Regions from separate parts of the Streptomyces sp. NPDC050534 genome, predicted to be linked through region 2. Evidence: riboswitches for the same ligand, from Rfam matches in the RefSeq annotation. Region 2 holds a riboswitch; each other region holds the start of a gene.
The links. A riboswitch is a leader RNA that binds a small molecule or an ion and turns the genes downstream of it on or off. The one in region 2 is predicted to bind cyclic di-AMP.

Region 1 (9,979 bases), on a different contig from region 2:
CCTCGCCCAGTACGACACGGCGGACGCCCGCCTGACGACCCGCCGCATCTGGCTGCACGGCGCCGACTCGGACCGGACGGCACTGCTGCTCTCCTACGGCGCGGCGGGCCGCGCACCGGAGCTCGCGCTGCCCGTCGGGCTGGCCCTGGACGCCGAGGTGTCCGCCTACCCGGGCGCCGGGCAGCTGCGGGCGTCCCTGGGCGAGCAGTTCGCACCGCCGGCACCCGACGCGACCCGGCCGCCGGGCGTGACGGCGGCCCAGGCGGCGGCGCGCTACGGCGAGGCGCTGCGGGACGATCCGTGGCTGGACTCCGTCCCGGTGACCCTGGACCGGGTCATACCGGTCCCGGACGGTGACTCCTGGCAGCTGGCGGACGCGGACGGGAACGCGGCGCTCCCGCTGACCTCCGCCGCCCGTTCCCGACCCGGCCTGTGGCGCCTCGTCGCTCTCTCGGGCGGCACCCCGGTCAAGGTCTTCGGGGAGTGCGGCCACCGGGGCTTCACCCCGCTGACGGCCTGGCCGGAGAAGCCGGGAGAGGCGGTACCGCTGTGCTGACCGCCCGAACCACCGGCGTATCCGGCCCCTCTCCCCTCCTCGGCACCCCACGGAAAGGAACCGCATGAACAGGACGCCCGTACCTGCGGACGCGCCCGCGCCGGGCGCCTGGGAAGAGCTCGTCACGACGGCCCTGCTCGGTACGGAGCGACGTACCCCGCCGGGCGGTGCGCCGGGGCGGGAAGCGCCGGTGGCGCTGCTGGACGCGGCGGCCGTGGAGACCGTACGGCGACGGGCCGGACTGCGACCCGCCCGCGCCGCCGGGCGGCCGGAGCCGGCTGCCGAGGACCCGCGTCCCGCGCTGCCCGCGGCGGCGGTGCGCAGGCTCGCGCTGCTGCTGGCCGACCGTCCCGGCACGGGCGGCGGCCGCAGAGGTACGGCGCCGGACCTCATGGAACTGCTGCCCCAGTGGCTCGCGGCGGTGAACGCCCGCGGCTTCGCACCACCCCCGCAGGCGCTGCCCGCGCTGCTGGACGCGGCGCGGGGACGCACGGATCTGCGTCCTGCGGCGCTGGTCTTCGCCGGCCCGCGCGCGGTGTGGCTGGCCCGGCTGAACCCGGACTGGCGGTTCGCCCTGCGCGCGACGCCGGGCGGGGGCACCGCCCTGCCGGACCCCGAGGACGCCGAGCAGACCCGGCGCCTGTGGGAGGAGGGCCTGTTCGCGGAGCGGGTCGCGCTGCTGTCCGCCCTGCGCGCCCGCGAGCCCGCCGCCGCACGCGAACTGCTGTCGACGACATGGACCACGGAGCGGGCCGAGGACCGGCTGATGTTCCTGGACTCGCTGCGCACCGGGCTCGGCCCGCAGGACGAACCCTTCCTGGAGCAGGCGCTGTCCGACCGCAGCCGGAACGTAAGGGCGACGGCGGCCGAGCTGCTCTCCGCGCTCCCCGGCTCGGCGCTCGCGGCGCGGATGGCGGTCAGAGCCGCGGCGTGCGTGGCCGTCGACCGCACGCAGGACTCACCGGCGATCACGGTCGAAGCGCCGCACGAGTGCGACTCGAGCATGGAGCGCGACGGTGTCGTGGCCAAGCCTCCGGCAGGACGGGGTGAACGGTCATGGTGGTTCGGCCAGTTGGTGGAGGCGACGCCGCTCGCGACCTGGTCCGCGCGCCTGGGCGGGCGTACGCCCCGGGAGATCGTGGCCCTGCCCGTCGCGGACGACTGGCAGGGCGAACTGCACGCGGCATGGTGCCGGGCGGCCGTACGGCAGCGGGACCCCGAGTGGGCCCGCGCGCTCCTCGGCGCCCCGTCCGCCCCGGAGGCGGGCGGTCCGGGAGCGGTGTCACTGGCCGAGCGCGCCAAGCTGCTCGGCACCCTGGACGCCGCCGAACGGGCCGGCTGGGTCGCCGGATTCATCGCGGCACACGGCCTGTCCGAGGCGTTCCAACTGCTCGGAGTCTGCGCGTTGCCCTGGACCGCGGCGCTCGGCGGGGCGGTGGTCGACGCGCTCAACATCGCGCGGGACGCGGGGAGTTACCCATGGAGTTTCAGCGGAGTGATGGGCCTGGCCGAACGCTGCCTCGACCCTGCCGAGGCGAGCCACCTCGACGGCCTCCTCGCGATACCGGACGAACGCGAGGACGCGTCACCCGGCGCCGGCGGCTACTGGGCGGAGGCGTTCCAGCGTCTGGTCACGACACTGCGGCTGCGCAAGGCGATGGCGGAGGAACTGGAAGCGGAGTAGGACTGCACCTCGCGGCCCGTCCGGCGTTCGAAGACGAGGCCCGCGGGGCCGACCGGGGGTCCGGGGGCGGAGCCCCCAGGGCCGGTCACCCCACCCGACCCGCACCCACCGACCACCGGCGCCAAGACGTATGCCTACGCCGGCTGCCCGGCGTGGCCCCGCACCCAGTCCACGATCGACTGCGTGGTCGCCCCCGGCGTGAAGATCTCCGCGACGCCCTTCTCCTTCAGCGGCGCAATGTCGGCCTCGGGAATGATCCCGCCGCCGAACACCAGGATGTCCTCCGCGTCCCGCTCCTTGAGCAGTTCGATCACGGCGGCGAACAGGGTGTTGTGCGCGCCGGAGAGGATGGACAGCCCGATCGCGTCGGCGTCCTCCTGGATCGCGGTGTCGACGATCTGCTCGGGGGTCTGGTGAAGCCCGGTGTAGATGACCTCCATACCGGCGTCGCGCAGGGCCCGCGCGATCACCTTGGCTCCCCGATCGTGGCCGTCGAGCCCCGGCTTGGCCACCACCACGCGGATCGGACCGGCTGCCACACCCATCACTGCCTCCATGAAGCGACTGCATTCATCCCTACCGACAAGTACAGCGGTACCCGCACCCACCAGGGAAGTGAACGAACGTTATCCCCAGCATCCCGCAACCGGCAGTTTCGCGGTCCAGACCGAGGGGGAAATCACACGATGGGACACGTTCACCGCGCGGCGTTCCGGCGGGAGCACGCGCAACAGGAGCCGCAATGAGGTCGCCGTACCACGGCACCGCAGGCACGCGGGCCGTGGCGGTGTGGCGCGTCGACGACGGCAGGACAGAGCCGTCGACCGCCGTCCTCGCGGCTTCCCACGAGGGCACACGGGGGACAGAGGCGTCCTCCTGCGTGCCGACAGGAGGTCGGCCATGAAGGTCACCAGGGCAGCACTGCCCTTTCCGCCGCTCTGCCAGAGGCTGCTTCCGGGCAGGCTGGCGGGGCTCTCACTGGCCCTGCTGAAGGCGACCGCCCTGGAACTCGCGATCCTCGCGGGCCACCTCCTCCTCTATCCCACCGGCATCACCGCGGAACGCCGAGGACCCTCGGCCCAGGCCCCCTCGCCGGACGGCGCCGCGCAGCTGCCGACCGAGACCAAGCCCCCGGTCGTCCTGCTGCACGGCTTCATAGACAACCGCTCGGTCTTCCTGCTGCTGCGCCGCAGCCTCGCCCAGCACGGCAGGCAGCAGGTGGAGTCGCTCAACTACTCGCCGCTGACCTGCGACATCCGTACGGCGGCCGAGCTGCTCGGCCGGCACATAGAGGAGATCTGCGAGCGCACGGGCAGCAGGCAGGTCGACATCGTCGGGCACAGCCTCGGCGGGCTGATCGCGCGGTACTACGTGCAGCGGCTCGGCGGCGACATCCGCGTCCGCACCCTGGTCACGCTGGGCACCCCGCACTCCGGGACGCGGGTGGTGCCGCTGGCCAACGCGCACCCGATCGTGCGCCAGATGCGCCCCGGATCGGCGCTGCTCGAGGAGCTGACCCGGCCCGCGCCGGGCTGCCGTACGCATTTCGTCAGCTTCTGGAGCGACCTCGACCACCTGATGGACCCTCTGGAGACCGCCTGTATCGACCACCCCGACCTGATGGTGCAGAACGTCCAGGTGAGCGGGATCGGGCATCTGGCCCTGCCGGTGCACCCGGCCGTCGCGACCGGGATACGCCAGGCCCTCGACGCCGAGCGGACGGGAGCCGAAGCCGCCGCCCACGCCGGCGGCCTGACAGTGGCGTGACAGGCGCCGCTCAGAGACCCCGCAGAGACCTCACACGAGACCCCGCGCGAGACCTCACATCGAACAGCGCTCGAACACTCGGCCAAGGCCGCGTCCGCACTCCGCCGAAACACGGCCGAATGCCCGTTTCCTGCGCGCCCGAAACCAGTTGAAGATTGTCGCGCCCGCATACCGCCGGGTACAGTCGCCGCACTGCTCTGGCAGCCCCTGTTGTCGAGGCGAAAGAGAAGTTGGTGAACGACCGTCACCCGTCGGGGACCATGACCACCCCGGCCCCGGCTTCCGATGCCGCCTCGGCGCACTTCGCGCCCTATGGCACGCAGGAAGTCCAGTACGGCGACTTCACCACGTACGGCGACTACGACGCCAACGGTTTTGCGACCGGCGGACACCCGGTCGCGACGGCGACCTTCGACGCCGATCCCCTCTTCGGCAGCCTCCCGGGCGACGGCGGCACCGGCTCGTACGACGCGTCCCAGTGGGGCACGGGCCACCACCAGACCGCGCACTACGACGCGTACGCGACCGGGCAGCACGCCACCTACGACACCGGCGCCTACGAAACGAACGCCTGGGCCGCCGGCTACCAGCAGCCGCTCCCGGTCATCCCGCCGCAGTCCACCGGCCACGACGCCTCCGGTCAGTGGGACGCGAACGCCTGGCTCCAGCCCGATCAGCAAGGCCACGCCGCCGACCAGACCCAGCACTGGGAATGGGGCACCCAGACCTTCGAGACCGGCACGTACGACGCCACGCAGTGGAACTCCGGCGGCGAGCAGCCCGGAGAACCGTTCGACCAGCAGTCGACCACCGTCTTCGAGCAGGCCGAGCCGGACGCGTACACGGACCAGGACGCGTACACGGACCAGAGCCAGTACGGGGAACACGCGGAGGACGACGGCGAGTTGGGCACCACGGGTGAACTCCCCGCCGTGGCGCCGCTGCTGGACGACCAGGAAGAGGTCGTGCCGGTTCCGGCTCCGCGCGCCGCCCCGCGCAACGCGTCCCGTTCCCGCCGCCGCGCCCCCGCCAAGCGCTCCGCGCTGCTGACCATCGCCGTGCCCTCGGCCTGTGTGATGGGCGTGGCCGGTATCGCCGCCGCCTCCGTGGGCACCTTCAGCGAGAGCAAGGACACCGCGACGACCGCGTCGGACGCGCACGCGGTGAAGCCGTCCTCCGCCAACAACAAGCTGGACAGCCAGCTCCAGAGCCTCTCCGCGGGCGCCGACGACTTCGCCGACCGGGCCAGCCGTACGCAGGAGCGCATCGACCTCAAGGCACAGCAGGCGGCCGACAAGAAGAAGGCGGCGGAAGAGGCCGCCCGCAAGGAGCGGCTGCGCCCCAAGTTCGTGCTGCCGGTGACCCAGAAGGGGCTCAGCGCCTACTTCGGCCAGGCCGGCGTCAACTGGATGTCCGTGCACACCGGTATCGACTTCCCGGTCTCGTACGGCACTACGGTGATGGCCGCGACCGACGGCACCGTCCGTACGCAGTGGAACAGCGCGTACGGGAACATGCTGATCCTGACCGCGAAGGACGGCACGGAGACGTGGTACTGCCACCTCTCCAGCTACCGCGTCTCCTCCGGCACGGAGGTGAAGGCCGGCACGCCGATCGCGTACTCCGGCAACTCGGGCAACTCGACCGGCCCGCACCTGCACTTCGAGGTCCGGCCGGGCGGCGGTGCCGCGATCGACCCGCTGCCGTGGCTGCGCAGCCACGGGCTCGACCCGACGTAGAGCTGATGAACTTCCGCGAGCCCCCGTCGTTGAGCGGGGGCTCACGTGTGAGGACCTACAGCTTCTCCACCGGCGCGTACCGCAGCAGCAGCCGCTTCGGCTTCTCGTCGCCGAAGTCGATCGTCGCCTCGGCGTTCCCGCCCGTGCCCTTCACCGCGACGACCGTGCCGAGCCCGAACTGGTCGTGGGTGACCCGGTCGCCGACGGCCAGCGAGACCACCGGCTTGTCGGAGGCGCGGCGGGTGGCGAAGCCGGACGCGCCCGACGCCGAGGAGCGCGAGCGGGACGACGACAGGGAGGCGGCCACACCGGACGCCGGGCCGGAGGAGACCGGTGCCGTGGCGCCCGTCCGCTTCCAGTCGACGTGCTGGGCCGGGATCTCCTCCAGGAACCGGGAGGGAGGGTTGTACGACGGCTGGCCCCAGGCGCTGCGCAGCGACGACCGTGTCAGATACAGCCGTTCCCGCGCGCGCGTGATGCCGACGTAGGCGAGCCGGCGCTCCTCCTCCAGCTCCTTGGTCTGGCCGAGGGCGCGCATGTGCGGGAAGACGCCGTCCTCCATGCCGGTCAGGAAGACGACCGGGAACTCGAGGCCCTTGGCGGTGTGCAGGGTCATCAGGGTGATGACTCCGGAGCCGTCCTCCTCCTCGTCCGGGATCTGGTCGGAGTCGGCGACCAGCGCGACCCGCTCCAGGAAGGCGGCGAGCCCGGGGGACTCCTCGCCCTCGCCGGACTCCTGCTCGAACTCCAGGGCCACGGCCGCGAGTTCCTGGAGGTTCTCGATGCGTGTCTCGTCTTGCGGGTCGGTCGAAGCCTGCAACTCGGCCAGATAACCGGTCCGTTCGAGAATCGCCTCCAGGACGGTCGCCGGGCCCGCGCCGGACTCGGCGATCGTACGGAGGTCCTCCATCAGCGTGTTGAACTTCTTGACGGCGTTGGCGGAGCGCGCCGCCATGCCGTACGCCTCGTCGACGCGGCGCAGCGCCTGCGGGAAGCTGATCTTCTCGCGCTGGGAGAGGGCGTCGATCATCGCCTCGGCGCGCTCGCCGATGCCGCGCTTGGGCACGTTGAGGATGCGGCGCAGCGGCACCGAGTCCTCGGGGTTGGCGAGCACCCGCAGGTAGGCCAGGACGTCCCGGACCTCCTTGCGCTCGTAGAAGCGGACGCCGCCGACGACCTTGTAGGGCAGGCCGACGCGGATGAAGACCTCTTCGAAGACACGGGACTGGGCGTTGGTGCGGTAGAAGACGGCGACGTCGCCGGCCTTCGCGTCGCCCGCGTCCGTGAGACGGTCTATCTCGTCGGCGACGAACTGGGCCTCGTCGTGCTCGGTGTCGGCGACGTAACCCGTGATGCGCGCGCCCGCGCCCGCGTTGGTCCACAGGTTCTTGGGGCGGCGGGACTCGTTGCGCTCGATGACCGCGTTGGCCGCGGTCAGGATGGTCTGCGTGGAGCGGTAGTTCTGCTCCAGCAGGATCGTCGTCGCGTCCGGGTAGTCCTCCTCGAACTGGAGGATGTTGCGGATCGTCGCGCCGCGGAAGGCGTAGATGGACTGGTCGGCGTCGCCCACGACACACAGTTCGGCGGGCGGGAGGTCGTGCTCGCCGGGCGGTACGTCCTCGTCGTGGGCACCGGTCCCGACGAGTTCCCGTACGAGCGCGTACTGGGCGTGGTTGGTGTCCTGGTACTCGTCGACGAGTACGTGCCGGAAGCGGCGGCGGTAGTGCTCGGCGACGTCCGGGAAGGCGCGCAGGAGATTGACCGTCGTCATGATCAGGTCGTCGAAGTCGAGGGCGTTCGCCTCGCGCAACCGCGACTGGTACATCGCGTAGGCCTGGGCGAGGGTCTTCTCGAAGCCGTCGGTCGCCTGCGCGGCGAAGTCCTCCTCGTCGATCAGCTCGTTCTTCAGGTTGCTGATCTTGGCGCTGAAGGACTTCGGCGGGTAGCGCTTGGGGTCGAGGTCCAGGTCGCGGCAGACCAGGGCCATCAGGCGCTTGGAGTCGGCGGCGTCGTAGATCGAGAACGACGACGTGAAGCCGAGCTTCTTCGACTCACGGCGCAGGATGCGCACGCACGCGCTGTGGAAGGTCATCACCCACATCGCGTTCGCGCGCGGGCCGACGAGGTGCTCGACGCGCTCCTTCATCTCGCCCGCGGCCTTGTTGGTGAAGGTGATCGCGAGGACCTGTCCCGGATGCACGTGGCGCTCCGCGAGCAGGTGGGCGATGCGGTGCGTGAGCACACGGGTCTTGCCGGAGCCGGCGCCGGCCACGATGAGCAGCGGCGTGCCGGAGTGGACGACGGCCGCGCGCTGGTTCTCGTTCAGCCCGTCCAGCAGGGCGGCCGGGTCGATCGCCGGGCGCGGCGCGCCGTCGCGGTAGTAGGAGTCCCGGTCCGGCGGCACGTCGAACTTCCCGCCGAACAGATCGTCCGGAACCGGCTCCGGTACGTGATCGTCCTCGGGCGGCGGTGGGGGCTCCCCCTCGTGCCCGCGAGGGGCCTTGAGGTCCGCCAGGAAGCTGTCGTCAAAGAGGCTGCTCATCGCCTTCCGAGTCTAGGGCGCCTCACTGACAGCCCGCCGCCACCCCGGGAACTTCGCCGGATCGGGGACGTCGCGCCCGGAAGACGCTGATCCGCCCGGTCCGGCCGCCCGGTGTCCCGCCCCCGGTGTCCTGTTGCCGTCCAGGACCGAGCCGTCACGCTCCGCCACCGATCAGGTGCAGTCCGCCGCACCCCGCACCCCTCCCCCCGCCGTGGCACCCGACCACGGTTGGCTGGAAATTAACGCTCGGAAGCAGGCACACCGTGCCGATCTGACCGAAATGCCCGCGAATCCGTACAGGCCATACCGGAAAGACCGCACGCTGCGACCTCTTGACCAAAGGTCACGAAAATGTATCGGGCATATCGAACATCAACCTTCACAGGGGCCACACGAGTTGGCTACGGTTCCGGGCAGGCCGTACGACCCCCACCGGCGAACGTCGCCGGGCCGCGCGGCCTCCGCCGAATCCGGTGCGCCGCCGCGTATCCGGAACCGGGGACCCACCGTCCCCGGGGTGAATCGGCCCGACTCCCGCACGGGGCCCGGACCGTAGGGCAAGCCTTCCGAACCACCCGCCCGAACCCGACAGCTAACCCGGTAGGCGGAACGTGGAAGGAGTCGCCTCCCTTGGCGTCGCACCGCAAGTCGCGCCCCTCAGGTTCGCGCGTCGCAGGCATACGTACCCCCGCTCTCGCCACGGCCGCCCTCACCTCCGTGGCCCTGCTGTCCCAGTCGGCCAACGCCGCTCCCGTGGCCGACGGCAAGCCGAGCGTGGAGGAAGTCGAGAAGAAGGTCGACGACCTCTACCGTCAGGCGGAATCGGCCACCGAGAAGTACAACGCGGCCAAGGAGAAGACCACGACGCAGCGCAAGCGCGTGGACACCCTCCTCACCGACGTCGCCAAGCGCACCCAGAAGCTCAACGACGAGCGGGAGCAGCTCGGCACGTTCGCCGCGGCCCAGTACCGCACGGGCGCCTCAGCACCCGGCACGGCGACCCTCCTGCTCGCCGACTCCCCGCAGGACTACTTCGACCAGACGCAGCTGATGGGCCGCCTGACCTCACGTCAGAAGACCGCGGTCGACGACTACTTCACCGAGCAGTCCGCGACGATGAAGAAGCGCCAGGAGGCGTCCAAGGACCTCCAGACGCTCACCGCGACCCAGGGCGACCTGCGGACGGCCAAGTCCACGGTGCAGAAGAAGCTCTCCGACGCGCGCGAGCTGCTGTCGAAGCTGAACGCCGAGGAGAAGGCGCGGCTCGCGGCGATCCAGAAGCAGAAGGAAGAGGAGGCCGCCCGCCAGGCGGCCGAGCTGGCCAAGAAGCAGGCGGCCGCGCAGAAGGCCAAGGAGGAGGCGGCGGCCCAGGCCGGCAGCTCCTCGTCCGGGTCCACCTCCACCTCCGGCTCGTCCTCGGGCTCCACCTCCACCTCCACCGGCGACTCCACGTACGCCACCAAGGCCGCGAAGACGCTCGCCTTCGCCCGTGCACAGATCGGCAAGCCGTACGTCTGGGGCGCCACCGGCCCCGACTCCTACGACTGCTCCGGCCTTACCCAGGCCGCCTGGAAGGCCGCCGGCGTCAGCCTCCCGCGCACCACCTACGACCAGGTCAACGCCGGCACCACGGTCTCCCTCACCGACGCCCAGCCGGGCGACCTGATCTTCTTCTACGACGACATCAGCCA
Region 2 (9,979 bases):
GGTGAAGCCGGCATCGATCACGGCCGAGCCGCCGCTCGACGGCGTCAGCGTGAACTTCAGCGGCATACCGGTCTTGGCGTCCACGGCGACCGTGATCTGACCGACGGTCGACCCGGACTGCTTCGGCTTCACGACCAGCCGGTAGGCGTCACGGCCCGCGACCTGGGCGGTGCCCTGGACGGTCACGGAGGTGGTGTCGTCGACCGACTTCAGGGCCTCCGAGGTGAAGTCCTTGGGCGTGGCCGGGACATCCTGCTTCTGCTGCGCCTTCGGGCTGCCGGAGGCGGTGGAGTGGTAGACCTCGTTCGACCGGCTGTCGTAGCCCCAGACGTCCTTGCCGTTGTGGATGAGGCTGTACTCCGCCGCGTTCTCCAGCAGCGACACCTTCTGCCGGTCCGGGCCGTCGGACGCGACGCGCAGGGTGTGCGTGCCGGTGACGAGCTCGGTGAGCTTGGAGCTCGGGTCGGCGGACGAGCCGCCGCCCTGCTTGGCGGCGCCGGACATCAGGTTGCTCTCGAGACCGCCGAGGTCCGGCAGGCCGAGGTCCGTGCTGACCTTCACCGTGCCGGACATCTGCTGCACGTCCGACTTGGCGATCTTGTCGATGAGTTGCTGCGCGCTGATCTTCGGCAGGCTGGGGTCGCCGGAGTCGGCGAGGGCCGGGACGAGGCCGATGGTCGCCGCCGCCACCCCCACCACCGCGACCGGGACCACGTACCGTGCGGCCTTGCGCCGGCCCGCGCGGAGGTCGTCGGCCTCCTCGGCAGTCGTGCTCTCGTCGGATTCGTACGGTGCCATGTGTGCGCTACCTCCGTCGTCGGCGGCGGCCTGTCCAACTCACGTGCTGCTGTTGTCCACCCCGTGCCGCCATTCTCACCCGAATCGGTGAGGAGTGGTGATTTCCGTGGTTTCCATCTCACCAAATTCGCCAGGAGGAAGCGTCAGACCGGGGATTCAACTCCGTGTACGCCTGGGGTATGACGCGAGAGGGCGGCGCCTCCCCCGACCCGTAGGGGTCGAGGGGGAGCGCCGCCGAAGATGAGCCCGTGTCAGTTCCGCACGAAGACGTAGTCCGCCTGGTAGGGGACGCCGACGATCGTGCCGGGCGAGCAGGAGCCGGACGGGGCCACTCCGCCGACGGTGTTGAGCCGCAGGATCTCGGCGGTGTGCGCGAGCAGGCCGTGGCGCTTGCCCGACTGCGTGGCCTTGAGGTCGAGCTCGGGGATGTTGCCGTCCCCGTTGGGCGTCTTGGACAGGACGGCCCCGGTCACCGCGCTGCCGTCCGGCGCGACCCACTGCGGCGTACCGGAGTTGGGCGCGGTGAAGGTGTGCCGGATGTCCCCGCCGAGCCGGGCGGCGACGTCCCGCTGCGCGAAGGCGTAGCCACCGCCGTCGGCCGGCTTGCACTCGTAGATCTGCTTGCCCTTGACCACCGACGCCTCGAAGTTGTGCAGGGCGTCACGGAAGTCGAAGGCGGCGACCGTGACCTTGTGGAGCTGGCCGCGGACGGCTCCGCCCGGGAACTCGGCGGTGTGCAGATTGGCGTAGAAGGAGCCGGGATCGGACTTCAGCGCGTCGAGCAGCGCCTTGTCCCCGACCTTCACGGTGCCGGTGACGCTGTGCCGCTTGCTGTGCCCGAGCAGGCCGGTGAAGTCGACCTTGACTCCGCCGTTGGTGCCCTTGGCACCCTGGTGGATGTGGAGCATGGTCGGTTTGCCGGTGCCGCGCCAGGTCACGGCCACGGACACCTTGTCGCCCTTGACCTTGATGAACTCCAGGGCGGCGCCGTCCTTGTCGCCGACGGCCGGACCGCCCGCCACGGGAACCTCGTTGGCGCCCCGCAGGCCGGCGGCGAGGAGCGTTCCCCCGCTGCCGCCGGACACGGTCCCGCTCTGGGTCACGATGCTCTGCTCACTCATGCCGGAGTGGCCCGCGTGGTCGGCGCGGGTGCCTCCGGCGGCGAAGGCGGGAATCACCGCGGCGGCGACACCGCCGGCGGCGGTCACCGCGACAGCGGTGACGATCAGGCTCTTACGGCGCTTGGAGGACGTCGTATTCATGCCCATGATTCTGTTTTCTCCCCGTAGACCGGCCGACACCCCCTGCGTCGGCCTTCTGGGTATGACTACGGAAGGGATCTGAGTTTGGACTCAGTCCAGAGTTGTGACCTGCATCACATCATGCGAGCGCAAGGTGCGCGACCTTTCCCGAGGGACTCCGGACGGGCGTGCAGGACTCAGCCGGCCCGGTGGACCACGGCGTCGCACATCTCCATCAGCGCCAGCTTCGCGTCGCACTCCGTCAGCGGAGCCAGCGCTGCCCGCGCTTCCTCGGCGTAGCGCACGGTGTCGCGGCGGGCGTGCTCCAGCGCGGGGTGCGCCCGCAGCCCGGCCAGCGCCTCCTCGAGCCGCTCGTCGTCACTCAGGTCGGAGTCCAGCAGCTCGCACAGGGCGATGTCCTCGGCCAGCCCCAGCCGCGCCGCCCGCTCCCGCAGCCGCAGCACCGGAAGGGTGGGGATCCCCTCACGGAGGTCCGTCCCCGGCGTCTTGCCGGACTCGCGCGATTCGGACGCGATGTCCAGCACGTCGTCCGCCAGCTGGAAGGCGACGCCCAGCCGCTCGCCGTACTGCGTGAGCACATCCACGACCGTCTCGTCGGCGCCCGACATCATCGCCCCGAAGCGGCACGAGACGGCCACCAGCGAGCCCGTCTTGCCGCCCAGCACGTCCAGGTAGTGGTCGACCGGGTCCCGGCCGTCCTGCGGCCCCGCCGTCTCCAGGATCTGCCCCGTGACCAGCCGCTCGAACGCCTCGGCCTGCACCCGGACCGCCTCGGGCCCGAGGTCGGCCAGGATGTGCGAGGCCCGCGCGAAGAGGAAGTCGCCGGTGAGGACCGCGACGGAGTTGCCCCAGCGGGCGTTCGCGCTGTCCACGCCGCGCCGCACGGCGGCCTCGTCCATCACGTCGTCGTGGTACAGCGTCGCCAGGTGGGTCAGCTCCACCACCACGGCCGAGGGCACGACGCCCGGCGCATACGGGTCGCCGAACTGCGCGGCGAGCATCACCAGCAGTGGACGGAACCGCTTGCCGCCCGCCCGCACCAGGTGCTGGGCGGCCTCCGTGATGAAGGGGACCTCACTCTTGGTGGCTTCGAGCAAACCCTCCTCGACAGCCGCCAATCCGGCCTGGACATCGGCTTCCAGAGCCTGGTCCCGCACGCTCAGCCCGAACGGCCCGACGACGGTCACGAGGGGTCTCCTGTCTGCTGGTGTCTACCTGCGGTTCATGCGGTTTGTCGATAGGTCGCTGCCATCACTCAAGTCAGCGTATCCGGTCACCTTTCGATCACCCATGCCGCCCACCCGTCCACCACGGGCGGTATCGGATCACGACCGGTATGTTTTTGATCGCCTCATATGAGCGGATATCTGTCGACTTGTCCACCGGTGCGTCGGCCGGCCGGGCGGGAGGCGGCGACCCGCGCCCCGAAGGCTCTCGTGACATCACTCCCCACACAGCCCCCCACATCGCTCCCCCAGAGGACGACCGCCCTGAGAACGATCTGCACCACTCGGGAGGTTCCGTCCCTGCGGACATATGGCCGGGCGGCTCGATAACGACGGCCCTGATTCGTCCCTTTTTCACCTTCAATAAGGCGATCTGCACCGAGGACGAAACGGCCGAAACGGTGGCCCGCTACCGGACTTGGGAGCGACAGATTCCACGGGCGGCTGGTTGAACACGAGTTGGGCTCAATGCCCGATTTACCACTCTTGCGGACGCCAGTGAGTTGGGTCACGTCCACCTCGGATCCGACGGTCATTCAGCTACCCCCGTTCTTCCGTCGCCCACAGGTCAGTTGAGGATTGGCAGCAGCAAAGGATCAAGCACCTCAAAAACCTCAGACCAAGGTCAATAGGCATGGTCTGTGAATCCGGCACTTGTTCCGGACATGTGCTCTCGCATACGTTCCCGGCCAGTCGGGCAGACGCCGAATCCTGCCGCAGCCCGGCCGACCCATCGACGAACTCACTCGCACGGCAGGAGCGGGGGACCCAGGTAAGTCGCCGGACCGGACACAGCCCCGGACCGGCTCGGGGTGAAGCCGCGACGCCGCAAGGCCGCGCGGCCGGGCCACTCCCGCCCGAACCCGACAGCTCACCTCGCAGGCGCCGGAGAGGAACCCCCCATGTCTGCTGCCGCTCAGCATCGCCGTCCCAAGAACTCCCGCCTCGCCCGCAAGCTCGCCGTCGTCGGCACCGGTGCCGCCGTTCTCGCCCTCCCGGTCATCGGCGCGACCAGCGCCTCGGCGGCCACGCCGACGACGCTCACCGCGACCTCCATGGGCTACACCGACAACCTCGACGGCTGGATCCGGGCCTCCCTGCAGGTGATGTCGCAGCACGGCATCCCCGGCTCGTACGACGGCATCTACCGCAACATCATGCGCGAGTCCTCCGGCAACCCCGCCGCCATCAACAACTGGGACTCGAACGCGATCGCCGGCACCCCCTCCAAGGGCCTCCTTCAGGTCATCGACCCGACCTTCCTCGCCTACCACGTGCCCGGCACGCAGCTGAACCCGTACGACCCGGTCGCCAACATCACCGCCGCCTGCAAGTACGCGGCCGCGCGCTACGGGTCGATCGACAACGTCTACGGCGCCTACTAGGACCTGACGGACGGACCCTAGAGCTCACCTGCCCCACTGAGCTCCTCCAGCCTGAAGAACAGTCGCTCGAGGACGACGGCGATGCCGTCGTCCTCGTTCGACAAGGTGATCTCGTCGGCCACCGCCTTGAGTTCGGGATGGGCGTTGGCCATGGCGACGCCGTGCGCCGCCCAGTCGAACATGGGGATGTCGTTGGGCATGTCGCCGAAGGCGATGGTCTCCCGCGGCCCGAGCCCCAGGTGCGCGGCGGCCAGGGCGAGGCCCGTCGCCTTGGTGATGCCGCATGGCTGGAGTTCGACGGTGCCGGGTCCCGACATGGTGACCGTGGCCAGCGAACCGACCACCGAGCGCGCCGTCGACGCCAACTCGTCGTCGGACAGGTCGGGATGGCGCAGCAGCACCTTGCTGATGGGCGCGCACCACAGGTCGTCGCGCCGGTCGACCTGTACGGCCGGCAGCGTGGGGTGCGGCATCAGATAGCCGGGCTCGATGAGCGTGAGGCCCTCCACTCCGTCCTGGTCGACGGCCGCGTACACCTGGCCCACCTCGGCCTCGATCTTGCCGAGGGCGGTCTCGGCCAGCTCCCGGTCCAGCGTGACGGACCACAGCAGACGGTCCGCGCCGGCGTCGTACACCTGCGCGCCCTGTCCGCACACCGCGAGCCCCGTGCTGCCCAGGTCGTCGAGAAGCGGCCGCACTCTCGGGGCCGGACGGCCCGTCACGACCAGATGCCGGGCGCCGGCGTCGGCCACCCGCGCGAGCGCGGCGAGGGACCGGTCGGACAGCGTGTCGTCGCCTCTCAGCAACGTGCCGTCCAGGTCGGTGGCGATGAGTGCATATGCGGTGGGTGCGGCCATGATCAGAGAATACGGACCGGACGCGCCACCGACTCATCCTGAACCGGACGACCACGGCGTCCCTCGCGGTCCCCGCTCAACTTCCTTGCCCCCGCCGGTCCTTCGTTCCCGTCCGGCGCCCGGGCCCCGGTCTACCCATGGGCTGCCACCAGGTGCCCGGCCAGCCTCGGCGAGGCGAACTCCGTGCCGCACACGAAGCGCATCGACGGGCCGTACGACGCCGCCGCCGGCAGGCCCGTGAAGTACAGACCCCGGACCGAGGAGACGTATCCCGCGCCCAGCTTGGGCGTGCCCCGGCTCACCGCCAGGCGGGTGCGCAGCTCGTGGCCGAGGAAGTCCATCGCTGCGATGTCCACCCGGTAGCCGGTGGCCGCGATCACGTGGTCCGCGGACAGCTCCTCGGTGCGGCCCGCGTGCGTGCGGACCGTCAGCCTCGGGCCGCCGTCGGCCGCGTCCGCCCGCACGATCCGGTCGACCTCGCTGACCTGCACCTTCCCCTCGAAACGGTCACGCAGCCACCACGCGCCGAGCGGACCGAGCACGCGGCGCACCAGGTAGTGGCGGGCCTCGGCCGGGAGGTACCGGTAGGGGTGCGGGTAGTAGCTGAGCGCCCACAGGGACCAGGCGCGGCCGAAGGGCGACTCGGGGCGCAGCTTCGGCTGCTTCCACGGCGGCGCCCCGAAGGCGACCTTGCCGCGGCCGCGCGAGACCACCCGCACCTGCGCGCCCGCCTCCGCCGCGAGCGCCGCCGTCTCCAGCGCGGACTGCCCGGCGCCGACGACGATCAGGTCCTTGCCCGCGTAGCGCGTGAGGTCGTGCTCCTGGGAGCTGTGGGAGACCGGACCCGTGGGCGCCGGTCCCTCCGGGACGGCCGCGGCGAGCTCCGCCGGCAGGTGCGCCAGGCCGGACAGACCGGTCGCCACGACGACCGCGCGGGCGGTGAACAACTCCCCCGAGTCCAGCTTCAGTTCGAACCCGCCGCCCCGGTCCCGGTCCACCGACACCACCCGCACCTGCTCCAGTTCGGGCAGGAGCCGGTCCCGGAACCACTCGCCGTAGCCGATGAAGGTCTCGACCGGGATGATGTCCTCGTCCGTCACCAGCCGCTTGATGCCGGCGGCGTCGCAGTAGTCGACGAGGCTGTGGCCCCGCTGGGGGGCGTCGATGCTGGAGGCGGCCGGGGTCGACTTCAGGCGCATGCCCGCGGGCATGTGGTCGCGCCAGCTGACCATGGGGTCGCCGAAGACGCGCACCGGGATGCCACGGGCCTTGAGATGGGCGGCGGTCGACAGGCCGAACGGCCCGGCGCCGATGACTGCAACCGGTTGCATCACGAAGTCCCTCCCCAGGACGTCACTTCGCCACTTCGTGTCCGGCTCTCGCAGCTGGTCGGGGTCTGCTCGGCTAGCTGCTCGAACCGGCGCTGCTGCCGCGGCGGTTGGTCCGCCACAGCTGATACAGATGCTTCGCGCCCGGCCGCACGAAGCGCGCGAGCATCGTGAGGAACGGCAGCGGGTCGTCACCCGCGAGCCAGGCCAGCTCCGTCCCGCTCGCGCGCGCCGGGGCGTGCGGCGTCGTGTAGCCGCTGCGGCGGTAGGCGAGCAGGGCGGGCAGGTCGATGTTCTCCACGATGTACCGGTGGCCGGCCCGCTGTTCCCCCTCCGGAACAGAGCGTCCGGTCAGATTCAGATGCATGGCGCGGACCACGTCCACCCCCGACTCGTTCTCGAAGAGCCGGAACTGGGCGCCCATGCGCGGGTTGAAGTCGAGGAGCTTGTACTGTCCGTCGCGCCGGTCGAAGCGCAGGTCGAGGTCGATGATGCCGGTGAAGCCGATCTGCTTGATGAAACGACCGGCGAGGTCGGCGAGTTCCGGATTGTCGACGACGTACGCGTTCGCGGTCATGCCCGCGTGCGGCGGCCAGGAGCGCACCTTCACCCCGGTGAACATGGCGAGCGGGGTGGAGTCCTGGTCGAAGTAGGCGTGCACGATCCAGTCCTCCGCCTCCTCCCTCGGCAGGTACTCCTGGAGGATCACCCCCGGTTGCTCGCCCCAGTCGCGGGCGAGGCGCAGCAGGCCGTCGCGGGTGGCGATCCGCGTGGTGCCGTTCACCGCCGGCTGCCTGCGCCGCAGGAACGCCTCGCGGTTCTTGGCCACCACCGGGAAGCAGGCCTTCTCGGCGAAGTCCAAGATGTCGTCGTACGACTGCGGAAAGGCCGCCGTCGGGCTCGGGATGCCGTGCTCCACGCACAGCTCGTGCAGGCCCTGCTTGCTCGCGAGGCGGCGCGGCAGGGCGGGGTCGACGGGCGGGAAGAGGAAGTTGCCGGCGAGCGCGTCCTGGTGCTCGGCGATCAGGACGGCCGCCTCCTCGTCGGTCGGGACGAGGACGGTGGGGCGGCCGATCCGGCGGCCGATCCGGATCAGTCCCTCCACCAGGTGGTCCGGGTTCTCCGTGCCGGTGGTCGGCCAGACGAAGGCCTTCTTGAGGTAGCGGGAGGAGGCGGCGGGTGTGTAGCGGTCCTCGGTGATCGCGTACATGGGCACGCCGAGGCGGCCCAGGCTGCGGATCGCGCCGACACCGCCGTGGTGCAGCGGGTAGTCGCCGATTTTGACGATCAGGCCGGGCACATCACGGTCGGCGTCAAATGGCACACTGCCGCTGTTCCTGGCCACGGGTCCCCCCACGCGTCCCCCCTACGGACCGGACCCACCCCGTCCGTGTCCCCCAAAGGACGCTAAGCCGGAATTAGGGCCTCCGACAAGGCCAATTCGGACATTGCAATCTCTTTAGACACTGCCCAAGCGGGCAACTCAGCCGTAACGTGTGGCGCGGCCACATGACGGCCCGTGACAGAACGCTTGCGACCTGGTGAGAGTGAGGCAGTCACCCCATGCCCCCCTTCGATGTCCCCGAGGGCGACCCCTTCGGACCGCACAACCTTCCGTACGGCGTCTTCTCGCTCGGCGATCCGGCGCAGCGGACCGTCGGCGTCCGGCTCGGCGACCACGTCCTCGACGCGGGCGCGGCGGCGCTGGCGCTCGGCTCGCCGTACGCCTCCCTGCTCGCGCGGCCCTCGCTCGGCCCGCTCCTCGCCGCGGGCCGCACCGCCTGGTCGGACGTACGGCGCGCGCTGACGGCGTGGGTGACGGTGCCGGCGCACCAGGAGTCCGTCGCCCCCTTCCTGCACCCGCTGTCCTCGGTGACGCTGCACCTTCCGTTCGAGGTCGCGGACTACGTCGACTTCTACGCGTCCGAGCACCACGCCCGCAACGTCGGACAGATCTTCCGCCCCGACGCGGCGGACTCGCTGACCCCGAACTGGAAGCACCTGCCGATCGGCTACCACGGTCGGTCCGGCACGGTCGTGGTGTCGGGCACGGACGTCGTACGGCCGTCCGGGCAGCGCAAGGCTCCGGCCGACGCCGCGCCCGTCTTCGGGCCGTCCGTCCGCCTGGACATCGAGGCCGAGGTCGGATTCGTGGTGGGCGTGCCCTCGCCGCAGGGGACGCCGGTGGCGCTCGGCGACTTCCGGGAGCACGTCTTCGGGCTGTGCCTGCTCAACGACTGGTCCGCGCGCGACATCCAGGCCTGGGAGTACGTGCCCCTCGGCCCGTTCCTCGGCAAGTCCTTCGCGACCTCGGTGTCGGCCTGGATCACACCGCTGGACGCGCTGGAGGACGCGCGCGTGGGGCCGCCGGAGCGCACGCACGCGCTGCTGCCCTACCTGGACGACACCGAGGACACCGACGCCGAACCCGGCGGCTACGACCTGCGCATCTCCGTCGCGCTCAACGGCCATGTCGTCTCCGAGCCGCCCTTCTCCACCATGTACTGGACGGCCGCGCAGCAGCTCGCCCACATGACGGTGAACGGCGCCTCCCTGCGCACCGGCGACCTGTACGGCTCGGGCACGGTCAGCGGTACGGAGCCGGCCCAGCGCGGGTCCCTGCTGGAGCTGACCTGGAACGGGCGGGACCCCCTCGAACTCCCCGACGGCAAGCGGACGTTCCTGGAGGACGGCGACATCGTGACGCTCTCGGCGTGGGCGCCCGGGCCGGGCGGCGTCCGGGTCGGACTGGGCGAGGTGAGCGGACGCATCGTGGCGGGGCCGCGGGAGTGAGCGTGCGGGGGTGAGCGGTGGGCTCGCGGGAGTGAGCGGCCGGGCGTGAGCGGTGGGCCGGGGTGAGCGGCCGGGCATGACCGGCGGGCTGAGGTGAGCGTGCCAGTGTGAGCGGGCGGTTCGCGGCACGCGCGCGGGCGTGAGCGTCGCGGTACGAGCGGGCGTCGCGGTACGAGCGCCGGGTCGGCTCGTGGGTCTGGGCACACGCGCCGGACCGGGCCTCCGGTCGGGGCGCACGCGCCGGGCGGAGCTGTCGGTCCAGGCACATGCGCCGCGCGGCGCCGTCGGTCCAGGCACATGCGTCGCGCGGAGCTGTCGGTCCAGGCACAT
Region 3 (9,979 bases), on a different contig from region 2:
TGCCGCGAGGAGGGGTATGCCATGACCCGACCGTCCGCCCGCTACGTCCTGCCCGAGTTCACCGAGCGCACGAGTGCCGGGCAGAAGACGATGGATCCGTACTCGAAGCTGCTCGAGGAGCGGATCGTCTTCCTCGGCACACCGATCGACGACACGTCGGCGAACGACGTGATGGCGCAGTTCATGCACCTCGAGTACCAGGACCCGGACCGGGACATCTCGCTCTACATCAACTCCCCCGGCGGCTCCTTCACGGCCATGTCGGCGATCTACGACACCATGCGGTTCGTCGGCTGCGACGTGGAGACGATCTGCATGGGGCAGGCGGGTTCGTCGGCGGCGGTGCTGCTCGCGGCCGGCACGCCGGGCAAGCGGCTCGCGCTGCCGGGCGCACGCGTGGTGATCCATCAGCCGGCGCTGTACGAACCGGTGCAGGGCCAGGCCAGCGACCTCGCCATCCAGGCCGACGAGCTGACGCGGACACGGGACCGGCTCGAGGAGATGCTGGTCCGGCACACCGGGCGCAGCCCCGAGCAGGTGAGCGCCGACATCGAGCGCGACCACATCCTGGACGCCCAAGGAGCGCTGGAGTACGGGCTGGTGGACCGCATCGTCACCAGCCGCAGGGCCACCCTCGCGCCGCCCACCGGGCGGTGAGCGCAGGTGCTCCCACCCGAACTGCCTCCGCTGCCCGCCCTCACGCGCGCCGAGGGTGAGTTGATCGACCGTTACCTCGACGTGGTCGACCTGCTCGGACGCATCAACCCGGCGCACCACGGAGACACCTACCGCGGGCTGCGGGCCGCGCAGGCGCTGGTGAGCAAGGCGGTCGCGCTGCGCGACGCCCTGGCGGTGATGCACCAGCGCGGCGAGACCGAGCTGCACGCACCCACGCTGCGGCGCGCGCTCCTGGTCCTGGACGGCGAGCGGCGCACGGCCCGGGTCACCGTGCCCCCGCATCCCGACAGTTGACGCGGGCTCGGACGGTCCGGACACCCCGCCCCGGCGGCGAGGCGTCCGGACCAGGCTTCAAACGGACCAAATGAGGTACCGCCGTTTGGAGGAGATACGGCTCCAATCTTTCGACGGTTCCAGTTGCGCAACACGCGTGGACCCAGGGCGGAATGGAGTGTTCCGGTGCTGGTCCGGGCCTCGCCCGGGTCCTCAACACCGGTTCGAACACAGGGGTGTCCACCCGAACGGGCGAGTGGTGAGTAACAACACAAATCCCCGGTTCCATTGGGATTTTCGGACATCCGTAGGCGAAGATCCCTGTCTGACGACAAGCCCCCGCCGCAGCGGCGGGGCGATCCGGGCGGACGCCGAGTCCTGCCGCCGCCCGGATGACTGGTCGACAGGAGTGGATCGGCAGGAGTGGAGGACCCAAGCACGACGGGTCGCCGGAACGGTCATGCCATGGCCGGGTCGAGCAGCCCTTGGGGTGAAGCCGCGTCAGCGGCCGGGCAACTTCGCCAGCCCGAATCCGACAGGTCATCCTTCACAGGCGGCTGACGAAGGGTTGCGCATGACTGCGCTCAATCGTGTCCCGTCGCTCATGGTCCGGGCCGGCACCGCCTCGGCTCTCACCATCGCCGCCGTGGGCGGCTCCATCGTGGTCCCGGGCGTCGCCTCCGACGCCGCGGCCGCCACACCGGCGACGAAGGCACTTCAGATCGCGGCCTCGAAAAAGGGCTCCCCGTACAAGTGGGGAGCCATAGGGCCGCGCCGGTTCGACTGCTCCGGGCTCACGCTGTACTCGTTCAAGAAAGCGGGCAAGAAACTGCCCCGCACGGCGGCCCAGCAGTACAACCGGACCCACCACATCTCCGCGAAGAGCCGCAGGGCCGGAGACCTCGTGTTCTTCCACTCGGGCTCCAGCGTCTACCACGTGGGCATCTACGCCGGGAAGGGGAAGATCTGGCACGCCCCCAAGACGGGCGATGTCGTGAAGCTCCAGAAGATCTGGACGAGGAGCGTCTGGTACGGCCGGGTCAGCTGACTCTCCCGCGGGGGCGGCGGCGACCTGACTGGCCGTCGCCCCCGCGGGGCCTGATCCGGGCTCGGCTGGATACACGTATGCCATGTCCGAGCACCGTCGCTGCACCGCGCGCAACGAGACGCCGCTCGAGCGCGCCGACCGCAACTTCGTCGAGCTGCTGCAGGAGCTGCGCGTCGTCCAGACCGGGGTGCAGATCCTCTTCGCCTTCCTGCTGAGCCTGGCCTTCACCCAGCGCTTCCCGTCGCTCGACCAGCTCCAGCGCACGACATACGTCATCACGCTGCTGCTCACGGTCCTCGCGGCCGCGCTGTTCACCGCGCCCGCCGCACTGCACCGCTCGCTCTTCCGGCGCGGCGCCAAGCCGCACATCGTGCAGGTCTCGTCGCGGCTCGCCACGGTCGGCATGGGCGTGCTGATGTTCGCCTTCACCGGATCGGTGCTGCTCGTGGTCGACGTGACGACGCACAGCCGGGGCGCCGGGGCGGCCGCGGGTGCGGCGACCCTCTGCGTGTGCCTCGGACTGTGGGGACTGCTGCCCCGGCTGGTGCGCCGTGCGGTCACGTCCGACTAGCACCTGGGGCGAAGGCCCCGTCACCCGCCGATCCGCTACGGCTCCTGCTGCCCCGCTGCCGTCACGGGCTCCGCCGGGACGGTCCAGGGCAGTTCGATGGAGACCGTCTTGCCACCCTCCCTGGTGGGCCGCACCCGCATTCTCCCGCCGCACTCGGCGGCCAGCCAGCGGATGATCACCATGCCCCGGCCGTTGTCCTGCTGGACGGCGGCGGGCAGGCGCTTCGGGAAACGGGGGTGGGAGTCCGTGACGCCGATGCGCAGTTCCTCGTCACGGTGGAGTTCGATGTCCACCGTGAAGGTGGGTGACTGCCCGAAGGTGTGCTGTACGGCGTTGGTGGCAAGTTCGGAGACGATGAGCCGGACGGTCTCGGCGGTGTCGCTGGTCGCTGGAAGCCCCCACTCGGCCAGTGTGTCGACCACGTAGCCGCGGGCCGCGGAGACCGAGGCGGGTTCGCTCGGCAGAGTGACGGATGCTTCCAGATGGTCTGCCATGGCGCGGTCGTCCCTTTCCCACGGGGCCGGAGTCCGACACGGAGCGGATGGTTCGAGTACGGTCCCGGACTGGTGCTTCGTCGCCAGAGTGCCATTACTGCGCCTGTCACGGGTGGCGATCCACCAAGATATGCATATATCTGTCGCTCGATGCGGTGAACTCTGCGACGGGAGACCGTATTTGGGTGGCCCGGAAGGAGTAAGGAGTAGCGCATGCAGCACGGTCCCGCGGTGCGCCGCCGGAAGCTGGGCGCCGAATTGCGCGAGTTGCGCGCGGGTGCGGGGCTCACCAGTGGTGAGGCGGCCCGGCTCGCGGGCTGGCACCAGTCGAAGGTGAGCCGGATCGAAACGGGTGCCAGCGGGGTGAAACCGGCCGATGTGCGGTTACTCCTCGACGTCTACGCCGTGGCGGACGCCCAACTACGGGAGTTGCTGATGGTGTTGGCGGGATCCGACGAGAGCGGCGGCCGGCATCACTGGTGGCACGCCTATCGCGGGGTGCTGCCGCCCACCTACCGCGACTTCATCAGCCTCGAGTCCCAGGCGAGCGCGATGAGCACGCTGGAGACGTCCGTCGTGCCCGGCCTGCTCCAGACGCCCGACTACGCACGCGCGGTGACCAGGGCGGCGGTCGGCGGACTGGACGACGAACGGCTCGACGCCCTGGTCGAGGTGCGGCTGGCCAGACAGGACGTGCTGCGCTCGAATCCGCCGCTGAGCCTGAGCGCGGTGCTGGACGAGGCGGTGCTGCACCGGGAGGTCGGCGGCCCCGATGTCATGGCGCGTCAGCTGCGGCGGCTGCTGGACACGGCGCATCTGCCTCAAGTGCGGCTGCAGGTACTGCCGTTCGCCGCCGGTGCGCATGTCGGCGTCACCGGGCCTTTCGTAATCTTCTCGTTTTCGAGCACTTCTGATCTGGACGTGGTTGTTCTCGACCACCTGACGAGTAGCCTCTACCTCGAACGGAAAGAAGACCTCCGGGCTTACAGAGAGGCCTTCAAGGACCTCCAGTTCCACGCCCTTTCGCCCGAGGACTCGTTGGATTACATCGCCGCGATAGGTGACGGCGCGTAAGGAGGCACCATGTCCGCAATGCCTCGGAACGTACCTTCCAGTACCGATCTGCACGGCGTGCGGTGGCTGCGCAGCAGCTACAGCACCGGAGCGAACAACTGCGTCGAAACGGCGCGCCCGTGCTCCGGGCCCCTGGCCGGGCTGCTCGCCGTGCGCGACTCCAAGGACCCGAACGGTCCCGCCCTGCTCTTCTCCCCCGGGAGCTGGACGGACTTCATGGCCGCACTCGTGTCCTGATCAGTCCTGCATCGTGCGGCACACGGCCGTGTCACGCCGACTCATGGTCGCGTCTCGCCGATCACCAGGACAGCGCGTTCGATCTCTGCCCCGGACAGGTCCGCACGGGCGGTCAGCCTCAGCCGTGAGATGCCGTCGGGCACGGAAGGAGGACGGAAGCACCCCACGGCGAGGCCGGCCGTACGGCAGTCGGCCGCCCATTGCACGGCCTGTTCCGGGGAGGGCGCGCGCACCGAGACCACCGCGGCGTCCGGGCGTACCGCCTCGTGCCCCGCGGCGGTCAGCCGTGCATGCAGTTCGGCGGCCACCGTGCGCGCCCGTGCCGCCCGCTCGGGCTCGCGGCGCAGCAGCCGCAGCGCCGCGAGGGCCGCGCCCGCCGCGGCGGGCGCGAGTCCCGTGTCGAAGATGAACGTACGGGCCGCGTTGACGAGATGGTCGATGACCTTGGCGGGACCGAGGACCGCACCGCCCTGGCTGCCGAGCGACTTCGACAGCGTGACCGTGACGACGAGGTCGTCGGCGCCCGCGAGTCCCGCGGCGTCCGCCGCACCGCGGCCGCCCTCGCCCAGGACGCCGAGGCCGTGGGCGTCGTCGACCAGCAGTCCCGCGCCGCGCTCACGGCAGGCGGCGGCCAGTTCGGCCAGCGGGGCGGCGTCGCCGTCGACCGAGAAGACGGTGTCCGACACGACGACGGCCGGGCCCTCGTGCGTCCGCAGTGCCTTGCGCACGGCCTCCGGGTCGGCGTGCCCGACCACCTGCTTGGCGCCCCGGGCCAGCCGGCAGCCGTCGATCAGGGACGCGTGGTTGCCCGCGTCGGAGACGATCAGCGAACCGTGCGGGGCCAGTGTGGCGACCGCGGCGAGGTTGGCCGCGTAGCCCGAGGAGAAGACCAGAGCCGCCTCGAAGCCGCAGAAGTCGGCCAGCTCGCGCTCCAGCTCGGTGTGGAGCTCGGTCGTGCCCGTGACGAGCCGGGAGCCGGTCGAGCCGCCGCCCCAGGTCCGCGCCGCCCCGGCCGCGCCCTCGGCGACCTCCGGGTGGCGGGCCAGACCCAGGTAGTCGTTGCTCGCGAGATCGAGGAGCGGGGAGCCGGCCGGACGCGGCCGCAGGGTCCGTACGAGCCCGGCGCGACGGCGCTGCTCCGCCTGTTCGTCGATCCAGCCGAACGCCATGGCTCCTCCGGGGCTTTTGTAGGCAGTGGACAGACACTAGCCGGACGAGCGCCACCCCATGATGTGGCAATACACACACGACGAAGTGACTCTGTTGTTCCTTCTCTCCTTGGCCCGGAGCGGGTCCGTAGGACAGGATCGGCTCTCATGGACCTGCTGAACACGCTGGTGGACAAGGGGCTTCGGCGCGAACTGCCGACCCGCGAGGAAGCTCTGGCCGTTCTCGCCACTTCCGACGACGACGTGCTCGACGTGGTGGCCGCGGCCGGGAAGGTGCGCCGGCAGTGGTTCGGCCGACGGGTGAAACTCAACTATCTCGTCAACCTCAAGTCGGGCCTGTGTCCTGAGGACTGCTCGTACTGCTCCCAGCGGCTGGGCTCCAAGGCCGACATCCTCAAGTACACCTGGCTCAAGCCCGAACAGGCCTCGCAGGCCGCCGCCGCGGGACTGGCCGGCGGCGCCAAGCGGGTGTGCCTGGTGGCGTCCGGACGCGGTCCGACCGACCGGGACATCGACCGGGTCGCCGGCACCATCAAGGCGATCAAGGACGAGAACGAGAGCGTCGAGGTGTGCGCCTGCCTCGGCCTGCTCTCCGACGGCCAGGCCGAGCGCCTGCGCGAGGCGGGCGCCGACGCCTACAACCACAACCTCAACACGTCCGAGTCGACGTACGGGGACATCACGACCACGCACACGTACGCCGACCGGGTGGACACGGTCTCCAAGGCGCACGCGGCCGGGCTGTCCGCCTGCTCGGGTCTGATCGCCGGCATGGGCGAGAGCGACGAGGACCTGGTGGACGTGGTCTTCTCGCTGCGCGAGCTGGACCCGGACTCGGTGCCGGTGAACTTCCTGATCCCGATGGAGGGCACCCCGCTGGCCACGGAGTGGCACCTCACCCCGCAGCGCTGCCTGCGGATCCTCGCGATGGTGCGGTTCGTATGCCCGGACGTCGAGGTGCGCATCGCGGGCGGCCGCGAGGTGCATCTGCGCACGATGCAGCCGCTCGCGCTGCACCTGGCCAACTCGATCTTCCTCGGTGACTACCTCACCAGTGAGGGCCAGGCCGGCAAGACGGACCTGGAGATGATCGCGGACGCCGGGTTCGAGGTGGAGGGCGCCGGCGAGGTGACGCTGCCGGAGCACCGGGCGACGGCGGGCGGCGGGTGCGGTTCGCACGCCGGTGCCGGGTGCGGGACGCACGAGGGCGGCGGCTGCGGGTCCCACGAGGACGCCGGGTGCGGGTCGCACGAGGGCGGCGGTGTGTGCGGTACGGCCGCTGCCGCGCCCGCTGCGGGCGAGCTGCGCAGCGACCTGGTCGCCGTCCGCCGCCGCGGTGCCGGAACGGACCTCGCGCCCAATGCCTGACCTGCCCCTCCCCGAGCTGCTGGAGCTGGACCGGCGGCATGTGTGGCATCCCTACGGCCCCATGCCCGGCCGGGCCGAGCCGCTCGTCGTGGAGTCGGCGAGCGGGGTGCGGCTGCGGATGGCGGACGGCTCGGGCGAGCTGGTGGACGGGATGTCGTCCTGGTGGTCGGCGATCCACGGCTACAACCACCCGGTGCTCAACGAGGCCGCGCGCGAGCAGCTGGGCCGGATGAGCCATGTGATGTTCGGCGGGCTCACGCACGAGCCCGCCGTCCGGCTCGCGAAGCTCCTTGTCGACATGTCGCCCGACGGCCTGGAGCATGTCTTCCTCGCCGACTCCGGTTCGGTGTCGGTCGAGGTCGCGGTCAAGATGTGCCTGCAGTACTGGCGTTCGCTGGGCCGTCCCGGCAAGCAGCGGCTGCTGACCTGGCGCGGCGGCTACCACGGCGACACCTGGCAGCCCATGTCGGTGTGCGACCCCGAGGGCGGGATGCACGAGCTGTGGACCGGGGTGCTGCCCCAGCAGGTGTTCGTGGACGCGCCTCCGGCCGAGTACGAGGAGGCGTACGCGGAACGGTTGCGCTCGGCCATCGCCGCGCATGCCGACGAACTGGCCGCGGTGATCGTGGAACCGGTGGTGCAGGGCGCGGGCGGCATGCGGTTCCACTCCCCCGCGTATCTGCGGGTGCTGCGCGAGGCGTGCGACGCGCACGACGTGCTGCTGGTGTTCGACGAGATCGCGACCGGCTTCGGGCGTACGGGCTCGCTGTTCGCGGCCGGGCACGCGGCCGTGACGCCGGACGTGATGTGCGTGGGCAAGGCGCTGACCGGCGGCTACCTGACGATGGCGGCGACGCTGTGCACGCCGAGGGTGGCCGACGGCATCTCGCGGGGTGAGGTGCCGGTTCTGGCGCACGGCCCGACCTTCATGGGCAACCCTCTCGCCGCGTCCGTCGCCTGCGCCTCGATCGAGCTGCTGCTCGGCCAGGACTGGCTCGAGGAGGTCAAGCGGATCGAGGCGGGCCTGCGGGAGGGGCTGGCACCGGCCCTGGATCTCCCGGGCGTGCGGGACGTACGGGTCCTGGGCGCCATCGGCGTCGTCCAGCTGGACCACGCGGTCGACATGAAGGCCGCGACGGAGGCGGCCGTGCGCGAGGGCGTGTGGCTGCGGCCCTTCCGCGACCTGATCTACACGATGCCGCCGTACGTCACCGGGGACGCGGACCTGGCGCGGATCGCGCGCGCGGTGTGCGCGGCGGCGCGGGAAGGATGAACATGCCGATCCTGATGATCACGGGCACCGGCACGGAGGTCGGCAAGACGATCACGACCGCCGCGGTCGCCGCCACCGCCCTCGCGGCCGGCCGGTCGGTGGCCGTACTCAAGGCCGCGCAGACGGGTGTACGGCCGGACGAGCCCGGCGACGCCGCCGAGGTCGCGCGGCTCGCGGGACCCGTCACCACGGCCGAACTCGCCCGCTACCCCGAGCCGTTGGCGCCGGAGACGGCCGCGCGGCGCGCCGGGATGACGCCGGTGCACCCCGAGGACGTCGCCGAGGCCGCCGCCAAGCTGGCCTCCGAGCACGACCTGGTCCTGGTCGAAGGCGCGGGCGGCCTGCTCGTCCGCTTCGACCCGGCGGGCGGCACCCTGGCGGACGCGGCCGCGCTGCTGCACGCCCCGGTACTGGTCGTCACGTCGCCGGGCCTCGGCACGCTGAACACGTCGGAACTGACGGCACGCGAACTGCGAGCACGCGGCCTCGACCTGCTGGGCATGGTGATCGGCAGCTGGCCCGCCTCCCCGGACCTGGCCTCCCGCTGCAACCTGGCAGACCTCCCGGCCGTCACGGACGCACCTCTGCTGGGCGCCCTGCCGGAGGGTGCGGCAGCCCTGGAGCCTGCCGACTTCCGTACGACAGCGCCGGGTTGGCTGGCGCCACGGCTGAACGGGGTCTGGGACGCGGAGGCGTTTCAGGTGCGGGAAGCGCCCTAGCGCCGACGTGGCGTTGCGTTCAGGGCGCCTGCCCGGCCCTCTCGGGGCGGGCAGGCGCCCTGCGTACGATCGTCGGCCGCGCGTCCGGGGTCTCTTCCGTCAGGGTCCGGATCAGCGCGTGGTCCGGGGACAGCCGGCACGCCGGGTCCGTGCGGGCCGGGTCGCCTGTGAGGGCGTAGGACTGGCAGCGGCAGCCGCCGAAGTCCTCGTCGCGGCGGGAGCAGCCGCGGCAGGGGGCGGGCATCCAGTCGGTCCCGCGGTAGCGGGTGAAGGCGTTGGAGTGGTCCCAGATCCACGTCAGCGGGTGGTCGCGGATGTTCGGCGGGTCCAGGTCCGGCAGGGAGACCGCGGCGGGACAGGGCAGAACGGTGCCGTCCGGGGTGACGGTGAGCGAGACGGCTCCCCAGCCGCCCATGCACGGTTTGGCCACGCCGTCGAAGTAGTCGGGGACGACCCAGACCAAGGCGGGGCCGCCCGGTGCGAGCCGCTCGCGCCATCGCTCCACGGCGGCCTGCGCGCGGGTGAGCTGGTCACGTGTCGGGAGCAGCGCGGCGCGGTTGAGCAGGCCCCAGCCGTAGAACTGGGTGTTGGCCAGTTCGATGCGGTCCACGCCCCAGGACAGGCCGAGTTCGACGACGGCGTCGATCGCGTCGAGGTTCTCGCGGTGCAGGACGACGTTGAGGCCGAGGGGGAGGCCCGCGGCCCGTACGAGTGCGGCGGCCTTCTCCTTGTCGGCGAAGGACCGGCGCCCGGCGATCCGGTCGGAGGCGTCCGGATCGGCGTGCTGGACGGACAGTTGGACGCTGCGCAGCCCGGCGGCGGCGAGCGCGGACAGCCGGGCACGGTCCAGGCCCACGCCGCTGGTGACCAGCTGGGTGTAGATCCCGGCGGTCTCGGCCGCGGTCACGATCTCCTCCAGGTCGCGGCGCAACAGCGGTTCGCCGCCCGAGAGATGGGTGTGGACCACGCCCAGCTCGCCCGCCTGGCGCATCACGTCCGCCCACCGGGACGTGCTCAGCTCATGCGAACGCCGCGTCAGCTCCAGCGGGTTGGAGCAGTACCCGCAGTGCAGCGG

Region 1: another riboswitch for cyclic di-AMP. It lies ahead of ACIBN2_RS39610 (NlpC/P60 family protein); the one in region 2 lies ahead of ACIBN2_RS34535 (transglycosylase SLT domain-containing protein).
Region 3: another riboswitch for cyclic di-AMP. It lies ahead of ACIBN2_RS00920 (C40 family peptidase); the one in region 2 lies ahead of ACIBN2_RS34535 (transglycosylase SLT domain-containing protein).

The regions. Positions count from the first base shown of each region.
Region 1 covers NZ_JBITHF010000016.1:126,195-136,173, forward strand. Annotated here, with positions in the region: gene ACIBN2_RS39580 (SWIM zinc finger family protein) at 1-556, shown strand, start outside; gene ACIBN2_RS39585 (DUF5691 domain-containing protein) at 621-2,240, shown strand; gene ACIBN2_RS39590 (cobalamin B12-binding domain-containing protein) at 2,375-2,785, opposite strand; gene ACIBN2_RS39595 (lipase family alpha/beta hydrolase) at 3,141-4,007, shown strand; gene ACIBN2_RS39600 (M23 family metallopeptidase) at 4,241-5,746, shown strand; gene pcrA (DNA helicase PcrA) at 5,802-8,288, opposite strand; cyclic di-AMP (ydaO/yuaA leader) riboswitch at 8,741-8,911, shown strand; gene ACIBN2_RS39610 (NlpC/P60 family protein) at 8,919-9,979, shown strand, end outside.
Region 2 covers NZ_JBITHF010000012.1:111,164-121,142, forward strand. Annotated here, with positions in the region: gene ACIBN2_RS34520 (outer membrane lipoprotein carrier protein LolA) at 1-798, opposite strand, end outside; gene ACIBN2_RS34525 (CHRD domain-containing protein) at 1,050-2,060, opposite strand; gene ACIBN2_RS34530 (polyprenyl synthetase family protein) at 2,237-3,247, opposite strand; cyclic di-AMP (ydaO/yuaA leader) riboswitch at 3,979-4,184, shown strand; gene ACIBN2_RS34535 (transglycosylase SLT domain-containing protein) at 4,189-4,671, shown strand; gene ACIBN2_RS34540 (HAD family hydrolase) at 4,689-5,528, opposite strand; gene ACIBN2_RS34545 (FAD-dependent oxidoreductase) at 5,660-6,862, opposite strand; gene ACIBN2_RS34550 (ATP-grasp domain-containing protein) at 6,933-8,180, opposite strand; gene fahA (fumarylacetoacetase) at 8,420-9,649, shown strand.
Region 3 covers NZ_JBITHF010000001.1:180,315-190,293, reverse strand. Annotated here, with positions in the region: gene ACIBN2_RS00930 (ATP-dependent Clp protease proteolytic subunit) at 22-657, shown strand; gene ACIBN2_RS00925 (hypothetical protein) at 664-972, shown strand; cyclic di-AMP (ydaO/yuaA leader) riboswitch at 1,311-1,522, shown strand; gene ACIBN2_RS00920 (C40 family peptidase) at 1,526-1,999, shown strand; gene ACIBN2_RS00915 (DUF6328 family protein) at 2,082-2,570, shown strand; gene ACIBN2_RS00910 (ATP-binding protein) at 2,606-3,064, opposite strand; gene ACIBN2_RS00905 (helix-turn-helix domain-containing protein) at 3,278-4,138, shown strand; gene ACIBN2_RS00900 (DUF397 domain-containing protein) at 4,148-4,375, shown strand; gene ACIBN2_RS00895 (8-amino-7-oxononanoate synthase) at 4,417-5,544, opposite strand; gene bioB (biotin synthase BioB) at 5,692-6,912, shown strand; gene ACIBN2_RS00885 (adenosylmethionine--8-amino-7-oxononanoate transaminase) at 6,905-8,185, shown strand; gene bioD (dethiobiotin synthase) at 8,188-8,904, shown strand; gene pqqE (pyrroloquinoline quinone biosynthesis protein PqqE) at 8,924-9,979, opposite strand, start outside.